2 regions of the Citricoccus sp. NPDC055426 genome follow, and region 2 is predicted to be linked to the other one. Evidence: riboswitches for the same ligand, from Rfam matches in the RefSeq annotation. Region 2 holds a riboswitch; the other holds the start of a gene.
The links. A riboswitch is a leader RNA that binds a small molecule or an ion and turns the genes downstream of it on or off. The one in region 2 is predicted to bind thiamine pyrophosphate.

Region 1 (4,586 bases), on a different contig from region 2:
ACCCCTGGCCTGGGCGCTGGTGGCCGGATCCGTGGTGACGTCCCTGCTGACCCTGCTCGTCATGGTCCGGGTGTGGACGCGGTCCTTCTGGCGCCGCGTGGAGGACGTGGAGCATCCGCCCGCCAAGCTGGTGCTGGCCCTCGAGGACGCCGAGGCCCGCCGGAAGGGCCATCCGAACCCGTCCGCCTTCCCCAAGGGCCCGGCCCGGGGCATGGTGTATCCGACCGTCGGGCTGGTGGCCCTGGGACTGGCGTTCACCGTGTTCGCCGGACCGCTGTACGCCTTCTCGGACCGGGCGGCCACGGACATGCTGACCCGCACCCCGTACATCGAGGCCGTGCTCGGCACGGAGGCGGCCGAGCAGGCCGAACAGGACGTGGGCGGTCTCGAGGAGCGGGGCATCATCTCCCCGGGGCAGGAGAACTCCGGCCCGGGCGAGCTGGACTCCATCCGCGGGGACTCCGAGGGGCACAACACCGGATCGAGGCCCCGTGAGGGGGCCGTGGCCCCGGGGGCCGCGTCCACGGGAGGGGGACAGTCATGAGCACGGAACCGACCGGCCAGGCCGTCCGGGACAGCTCGGACAGCCCGCGCTCCTTCTGGAGCCAATGGCCCATCCTGATCGGGCTGAGCCTCACCTGGGGCGCCCTGTGGCAGGACTTCTCGCCCGGTGTGCTGCTGGCCGGCGCCCTGTTCTCCACGGCGATCCTGTGGTTCTACCGCCTGCCGCGGGTGAACTTCGCAGACCGCTTCAACCCCTGGTACGCCCTCGTGTTCACGGGCCGGTTCCTGTGGCATGTGGTGACCGCCTCGGTCTCCGTGGCCCGGGACGCGATCGTGAAGGGCCCCCGGATCGTGAACTCCGTGGTGGCCGTGCCGCTGCGCAGCCATGACGACCTGGTCGTCACCCTGACGGGCCACGCGCTCGCGCTGGTGCCCGGCTCCCTCGTGATCGACGTGGACCGGCCCAGCTCCACCCTGTTCCTGCACTGCCTCAACGTGAAGGACGCCGAGGCGGTGGAGGCCTTCCGCGACGAGGCCCTGCGGACCGAGGCCGCCATCGTCCGGGCCATCGGCACCAAGGCGGACCTGGAGCTGGTCCGCCAGGACGAGACGACCCGGTCGCGCGGCGGGAGGGGGCGCTCATGAGCCTGTTGGAAGGGGCGGGAATCGTCTGCATCGTCCTGCTGGGGGTGGGGGCGCTGGCCGCGATCTACCGGATCGTGAGGGGGCCCTCGATCCTGGACCGGGCCATCGCCACGGACGTGCTGCTGATCGTCATCTCCTCCGCACTGTGCGTGGACATGGCCGTGCACCACCACACGGACAACATCGTGTTCGTGGTGGTGGCCTCCGTGATCGGCTTCGTGGGCTCAGTGACGCTGTCCCGGTTCGTGGCCGAGTCGAAGAAGGAGCCGAGCGAACATGCTTGAGACCGGTACATCCCCGGAGTCGATCCTGGACGGAGTCGCCGCCGTGCTGCTGGTGCTCGGCGCCCTGATGTCCACCGTGGCCGGGATCGGCCTGCTCCGCTTCCCGGACCAGCTCTCCCGGATGCACGCGGGCACGAAGCCGCAGGTGCTGGGACTGCTGCTGCTGCTGATGGCGATGGCGTTCGCCGGGCGGGCCTGGGTCTGGGTCCCGGTGCTGCTGCTGGCCTGGGTGATGCAGATGCTCACGGCTCCGGTCTCGGCGCACCTGGTGGGCCGGGCCGGCTACCGCACCAAGCACCTCAAGGCCGAATACCTCTATGTGGACGAGCTGGCCCACGTGGTCGCCAGCCATGACGACGCCGGCCGGCCGGCCGCCTCGGTGCCGGACCAGCGGACCGTGCCGCAGGAGGACCCGAGCGACGACCACGGGCGGGACTGATGCCCGCCGGGTGAGGTACCGGCCGGCGTCGGGCCCCTCCCCGGCCTCGGCTCAGGCCCCGACGCAGGTCTCGACTCAGACCTCGCCGGCACCTGCCTTGGAGGCGGAACGGGCCTGCAGGCGCTTGACGGCCGAGTTGGCGCCGCGCTTGGAGGTCACCCGGATGATGGCCGAGATGCCGGCCGAGATCACCGCGAAGGAGATGGCGCTGACGAGGTTCTCCTCGGTGTCGTCCAGGTCCTTCGGGGCGTCATGGCCGGTGACCGCCTTCCAGCCGAACTCCACGAGCTTGGCGCCGACGATTCCTCCGCCGATGGTGATGCCGGTAGCGATGAGCTTTTCCACGAGGTTGTTCACGTCGGTTCCTCCAGAACTCCAGGACGATGTCGGTGGTCGGTGTCAGCCTAACGGCTCGCCCCCCGCCGCTGTGGCCTATGATGGACGGACACTGTGAACGACAGGGGAGCACCGCACCGGTGCTGAGAGTGCGCGGACGCGCAGACCCTCGAACCTGCTCCGGCTAACACCGGCGAAGGAAGTCGAGTTCTCTGATGAAACGTCAGGACACCGTCCACCGAGACCCGGCCGCCGGGTCCTCGTGGAGTACCGTTTCATCCCCCTCCTTGGATCCTTGAGGAGGACAACCATGGTCTCTGTACAGACCGAATCAGCAGCATCGAACACCAAGAACCCCCAGCAGCCGCGCCGTTCCTGGCGGGTGGTGGACATCGTGGTGGCGGCCGTCATCGCGGTGGCCTCCGGGGTGATCTTCTGGGCCTGGAACCTGGCCTATGCCGGGCTGAGCCCCGCCTTCGCGGCCTTCCCGCCCTCCTCCGCCCTCGTGGCGGGGATGTGGCTGTTCCCGGCCGTCCTGGGCGGCCTCATCATCCGCCGCCCCGGCGCGGCGCTGTTCACCGAGCTCGTGGCCGCCACCGTCTCGGGGCTGCTGGGCTCCCAGTTCGGGCTCACCGTGCTGGCCTCCGGGCTGATCCAGGGCCTGGGCGCGGAGCTGATCCTGCTGGCCTTCCTGTACCGCCGCTTCACGCTGCCCGTGGCCCTGCTGGCCGGACTGGCGACCGGGATCTTCGGCGGCATCAACGACGCCTTCATCTTCAACTGGTTCCCCGAGTACACGCTGGAGTGGAAGTACATCTACGTGGCCCTCGTGGGGGTCTCCGGCATCGTGATCGCCGGGCTGCTCTCCTGGCTGGCCACCCGCGGGCTCGCCGCCACCGGGGCCCTGTCCGCCCTGCCGTCCCGCCGGGCCCACCAGGAGCCGGTGGTCTGATCCATGCCGGGAGCACTACTGGAGGCCGAGGGCTGGGGCTGGCGTCACGCCGGCCGGCCCGCGGCCGCCGTCGCCGGCCTGGACCTGACGGTCCCCGCCGGTCAGAAGGTGCTGCTGGCCGGTCCCTCCGGCGCCGGCAAGTCCACCCTGCTGTACGCCCTGGCCGGGGTGCTGGATCCCGCCGACGAGTCGGAGGAGACCGGCCGGCTGCTGGTGGACGGGGCCCCCGCGGGGCAGCTGCGCGGCCATGCCGGGCTGGTGCAGCAGGACCCCGAGACGCAGGTCATCCTGTCCCGGGTGGGGGACGACGCCGCCTTCGGCGCCGAGAACCTGCAGGTCCCGCGGGAGCAGATCTGGGACCGGGTCCGGGACGCGCTGGAGGCGGTGGGGCTGGGGGAGGCCCAGGGGATCGCGCTGTCGCGAGACACCTCGAAGTTGTCCGGCGGGCAGAAGCAGCGCCTGGCCCTGGCCGGGATCCTGGCCATGCGGCCGCCGCTGATCCTGCTCGATGAGCCCACGGCCAACCTGGACCCTGCCGGGGTGCTGGAGGTGCGCGACGCCGTGCTCGCCGTGGTGCGGCGCACCGGCGCCACCCTCGTGGTGGTGGAGCACCGGCTCGCGGTCTGGGCCGAGCACGTGGACCGCCTGCTCGTGCTGGAGCCCGGTGGCGGCATCAGCCACGACGGCACCCCGGGCCGGCTGCTGTCCCCGGGGCCCGGGTCGGTGCGCCAGGAACTGGCCGCCGCCGGCCTCTGGGTCCCCGGCCACGTCCCGGTTCCCGCCCCCACCCCGCACAACTGGAGGTCGAATCCGGCCCAATCTGAGGCTGTTTCGGCCGCGGACCGGGCCGCTTCTGACCTCCAGTTGCAAGATGGGCGGGGGCAGGAGGGCACGACGGCGGCCGGTCCGGATCCGCTGCCGGCGCGCCTGCTGCTGAGGGCGGGTGGACTGTCCGTCTCCAGGGAGCCGGTGAAGCCCGGGTGGCGCCGCCGCTTCGGTGCCGCACCGGAACCGGCCCAGCGGGACCTGGACCTGACCCTTGAGGCCGGCGAGGCCGTCGTCGTGACCGGGGCCAACGGCAGCGGGAAGTCCACGCTGCTGCTGACCCTGGCCGGCCTGATCCCGGCGCACGCCGGCACACTCACCGCCGGACCGGCGCTCAAGGGCGAGCAGGGGACGCGGCTGCCCGAGGACCCGTACCGGTGGAAGGCCGCCGACCTGGTGAGCCGGATCGGCACCGTGTTCCAGGAACCCGAGCACCAGTTCGTGGCGACCACCGTCCGGGACGAGCTGCTGTTCGGGCCGCGCCACGCGCGTGACCCGGGGACCGGGCGGCGGCTCTTCTCGGACGAGGAGGCCGCCGGGCGGGCCGAGGCCCTGCTGGTGGCCCTGCGGCTCACCGAGCTGGCCGAGGTCAACCCCTTCA
Region 2 (4,586 bases):
TCGCCACGATGATCAGCGCCCCCGTGGACGCGGTGGCGGCCGGGCCGGCGAGCACGAGCATGGCCGGTGCCAGGGCGGTCACGGGCAGGAAGACGTGGATGTTGTCGATCCAGTTGCCCACCACTCCGGCGCGCAGGGCGGCCTTGCCTTCGGGCGGCATTGCCGCGACGCCGGACTGCTGCGGGGGATGTTGTGGGGACCGTTGTGGGGTGAGGCCGTTTGAGAGTCCCTGGGCGGCGGCGGTCATCGGGTTGCTCCGGCCAGGGCCGCCACGGAGGCTGCGTGCTGTGAGGCCTGTGCCGGTGTTGGCGCCTCCGGCTCGAGCCGCGTGGCCTGTTCGAAGAACTCGAGCTCGTGCCGACAGGCGGTCAAGTAGGCCCGCGCTGCGGCGGCCCGCACGGATGGACTGGCGTCGGCGAGTTCGAGCTCCACCTGCTCCAGGGCGCCCTGCACCGCGGTGACGAAGCCGGGGTCCCGGTAGGTGTCCAGCCAGGCGGCATAGGGATGGCCCGCCGGGATGTCCGGGATCCCGCCGCCTACTTGTGCGTAGAGCCAGAAACACGGCAGCACCGCAGCCGCCCCCACGGCCCGGTCCTCGCCAAGCGTGGTGGCGAGCAGGAAGTCGGTGTAGACGCTGGTCACCGGGCTGGCGGCGGTGCGGGCGGCCTCGGGCCGAGTGGCCATCCACGACCTATGCAGTTCGGCCTCCTCGGTGATGGCGCCGGTGGAGGCCTGGGACCAGAACAGTTGCGACTCGGTGCTGGAGGAGCGCGCGGCGAGGGCGGCCAGGGAGCGGGCGTAGCGGTTCAGGTAGAGCGCGTCCTGGGCCAGGTAGAACGTGAAGTCGGCCTCGGACAGGCTGCCGTCCACCAGGGCGCGGACGAAGGCCGAGGCGCCGATGGCAGCCGTGGTCTCCGCGCCGGCCTCCCACAGCGCGGCGGTCCAGGGGCCGGCGGGCGCAACGGTGGCAGCCACGGCCTGCGCGACGGCGGCCGGCGCCTCGGTCATGAGCGTCCGGTTCCGTTGGGCCCGGGGATCCCTCGGGGCACCCAGGTCCTGCGGTGCCTCGAGAACTGCGGGGACGGCGTCGTGCCTCAACCAGGGGTTGGCCGAGCCGGCGGCCTGCAACCGGCGGGACCGGTGGGCGTGGTCCACAGGCCCGTGCCCGGAGCCGACCTGCAGGGCGGCACCGTGGAGAATGGCCTCGTGCAGCCACCCGGTGGCCCAGGTCAAGGCGGCCTCCGGGGTGTCCCCGCGGCCGAGGCGGGTGGCCAGGGCGGAGGACAGGGAGCAGCCGGTCCCGTGGGTGCTGGTGGTGTCCACGCGGGTGGAGGGCGCAGGGATACGGGTGCCGTCCGGGCCGACCCAAGTGTTGGTGACCCGGGTGCCGTCCAGGTGGCCGGTCTTGACTACGACGGCCACGCCGGTCTCGGCCGACCAGGCGGCGGCCTGCTCGAGGGCCTGGTCCTCGGTGGCCGCGCGGGGCTGGCCGGTGAGGACGGCAAGCTCATCGATGTTCGGGGTGACCACGGTGGCGCGGCGGCAGAAGGAGACCATGGCCTGCTCGGCCTCGGGCTGCAGGAGGCGGTGCCCGCTGGTGGCGACCATGACGGGGTCCACCACGAGGAAGTTCGGTGGGTTCTCGTCCAGCCAGGCGGTGACGGTGGCGATGATGTCCACGGTGCCGAGCATGCCGGTCTTCACGGCATCCAGGGTGACGTCATCGCTGACGGCGTTGAGTTGTGCGGTGAGGAAGTCGGTGGGTGGGACGTGGAGGTCCCGCACGCCGTGGGTGTTCTGGGCGACGAGGGTGGTCACCACGCTCATGCCGTAGCCGCCGGCCGCCGTGATCGACTTGAGGTCCGCGGCGGTGCCGGCACCTCCGCTCGGATCGGTCCCGGCGATCGAGAGCACGCGGGGAACAGAGGAATGCTGGGTAGGGCAAGAAGAAGTCACGCGGACATCCCTTCGCTAGTACGAGCTAGATCAGGTTCCACGGGTGTTATCTCAGCGCCAGCCGGCGCACCCCGTGTCCACGGGCCAGTGTAGGGCAGGTCACCAAGTGCAACGCTTCCTGCCATGTCGCCATCGAACAGCGGGTCACCTTGCCTTCCTCCTGCCGGCCACGGGCTCGTCATTACGGGCCAGACGGGCGGTCAGAAGCTCGCACCTGCCGGAGGCGAGAACGGCCCCGGCACCGTGGGTGCCGGGGCCGGGCGTTCAAGGCCAGAGACTCAGGGGCGCCGCCTCGTAGACAAACAGCTCGGTCCCGGCGACCTCTTCGCCGTCGTCCGGGGCGGCGAAGAGCCGCAGGACATCGCCTTCGGCCTCGAGTGCGGCTGGGTTGCGGGTGATCGTGTGGCCGGCCGTGGAGACCATGGGGACGGGCACCTCGTGGAGGATCTCGTGGGTGCGCAGGTCGGTCAGGGCGATGCCGCCGAGCTCGAATGACTGGCCGGCGTCGTTGCTGAGGTTCGTGATGCCGTAACAGAGCTGGGTCCGGCCGCCGGAGTAGTCGCAGTCCTGGTAGTCGAAGAAGTGGCTCGGGTTCAGGGTCTCGTCCTTGAGCTTCCCGTGCTGGTTCCAGGCGAAGAAGTCGCGCGAGCCCCAGCTGACCCCGTGGATCTGGCCGGTCTGCTGATCGCGGACCACGCCGCCGATGTGGTCGTCGTGCCGGAACTGCTCGGTGACCTCAAGGGTCTCGGGGTCGATGGTGTAAACGATCGAGGCGCTGTCCGGACGGTACTCGGCCACCGGGACCCAGAGCTTCTCGCCATCGAAGTCCACGCCGCCCGGGTGGTACACGTCCCCCTCCCCCAGCTCGATGTCCTTGATCAGCTCGCCCTCACGGGTCAGTACGAAGACGTGCCCCTTCCCGACGCCGGCCGTCCGGTCCATGCCGTCGACCGGCTCCTCGTACTTCACCGTGGGTTCGATGATCTCCACGCTGGAGAGGTAGATCCGCTCCCCCACCACGGTCATGCCCTGCGGGTGGTAGGTCTCGAAGTCCAGGGACAGCTTCTCCACCAGCTCCCACGCAGTGGACCGGGTGGTGGCCTGGAACAGCTCCGCTTCCGGGGTCAGCTTCTGGTTCCCTCCGGTCCGCTGCTGGGCCTCGACGCCGGGCGCCTCCTTCGCCGGTTGGGCGGCGGGTGCAGAAACGCCAGCGATCGACCCGGTCAGGGCGAGGGCTGCGGCGGCAAGGGCGCCGGTGGCGGGGAGGGATAGACGCATGATGGACGCTCCAGGTGTGGTGGGCCACGTGGCGTGGCGGGGATACCGAGAAACCTAAGAGACGGAACGGATCATGCGGTGACCAGCACAGGAACGGCGCGGGAATTGTGGTGGGCGCGTCGGCGTCCTCGGCACATCAAGGTTGACTGATCCCAGCAACCAAAGCGGTTCAGTCGCTCCCGTCTCGATCTTGACTTGCTTCCCCCTGCCAATGCCTTTGCCGCCGATTCCGTCCCCATGGTCAGGCGACCGCACCGGCGGTTCGGAGTACCTCGACTGGCATGTCGCGGTGCAGTTTCCAAGTTATCTGCATTGGGCGCTCGCCTTGCCACGAGTCCAGATCCGCAGTTCCGAGGCAGACGAATGGCGCAGTGCCGATCTCATTGTTGGGGGCCTCACGAACGAACAGCATCGTGTTCGTACCATTCGTCAGCTTGGTCACGTAGCGACTGCCCGCGACTGACGATGCCCGGGTGCTGTTCTGGCTTTCCCAGTGGAACAGGTCGCGGCTGATAGCGTAGTCGCGGTACATCGTGGTGGGCGAGAAGTCGCGCTCTGACTTCTTCAGGTTGATGAGCAGCGCGTCCGTCGAAAATTCTTCAGACCATGCGACTCCGGACACGTGGGCCATGTCAGGTGACTTTTCGAAAGTACGGATCCCGAGCGCTGGCAGGATTTCCTCGCGCCGGTAGTGCGCATGAGCAAGAAGCGGAGTCGCACGACCTAGGGCCGTCTCACTGGGGTTCGTTCGCGTCGCCGAGAGGGTGTGTTCAAAAACCTCCTGAACCTCCCGGACGAACTTTGACTGCGTCCGAACCCAACGATAAGCGTCGTCAAGGGATTCGAACCGGCCCTTCTCGTAGATCGCTGTGAAGTAGAGCATCTCGGCGAACTGACGTTCCCGAACAGTCAGAGAATCCATCGCAACGTCTTCTTGTAGCAAGCGCAAGTACGTCTCGGCACGCTCCTGGTCGTCAACATGGATCAGCGATGATGCACGAAGGACTTGATGTAGCTCGACTGGCGGCCATTCAGCCTTGGGCTCGGCACGGTCAGCGCGCATCTTCAGGGTCGTCCACGAGCGCCCGCTCTTTCCTGCCCGGTACACATCAGACAGGCTCCGGCCTGCCTCATCCAAGTACTGATTCAGGCGGAACTCCCAGATGGACCGCTCACCTGCGTGCTCTCGGATGTCCTGGGCCAGCTGATTCGCGTTCATGGCGATCTGGCCCTTGACGTTGTTGATCACAACGTCCTTGGCCACGGCATCCAAAACGATCTGGGAGCCGGCCGGGAGAAATGGGAAGTCGTTCTCAACGTCGTCGATCAGTCGCTTGCGCCCGGATCCAGTG

Region 1: linked by a shared signal. The riboswitch ahead of AB0K08_RS02790 (ECF transporter S component) and the one ahead of AB0K08_RS07610 (bifunctional hydroxymethylpyrimidine kinase/phosphomethylpyrimidine kinase) in region 2 are both predicted to bind thiamine pyrophosphate.

What each region holds. Positions count from the first base shown of each region.
Region 1 covers NZ_JBFARZ010000001.1:607,735-612,320, forward strand. Annotated here, with positions in the region: gene AB0K08_RS02765 (Na+/H+ antiporter subunit D) at 1-544, shown strand, start outside; gene AB0K08_RS02770 (Na+/H+ antiporter subunit E) at 541-1,149, shown strand; gene AB0K08_RS02775 (monovalent cation/H+ antiporter complex subunit F) at 1,146-1,433, shown strand; gene mnhG (monovalent cation/H(+) antiporter subunit G) at 1,426-1,872, shown strand; gene AB0K08_RS02785 (DUF4235 domain-containing protein) at 1,948-2,229, opposite strand; TPP riboswitch at 2,322-2,427, shown strand; gene AB0K08_RS02790 (ECF transporter S component) at 2,519-3,160, shown strand; gene AB0K08_RS02795 (ABC transporter ATP-binding protein) at 3,164-4,586, shown strand, end outside.
Region 2 covers NZ_JBFARZ010000003.1:393,309-397,894, forward strand. Annotated here, with positions in the region: gene AB0K08_RS07605 (MFS transporter) at 1-247, opposite strand, end outside; gene AB0K08_RS07610 (bifunctional hydroxymethylpyrimidine kinase/phosphomethylpyrimidine kinase) at 244-1,956, opposite strand; TPP riboswitch at 1,947-2,040, opposite strand; gene AB0K08_RS07615 (DUF6454 family protein) at 2,221-3,234, opposite strand; gene AB0K08_RS07620 (DUF3427 domain-containing protein) at 3,476-4,586, opposite strand, start outside.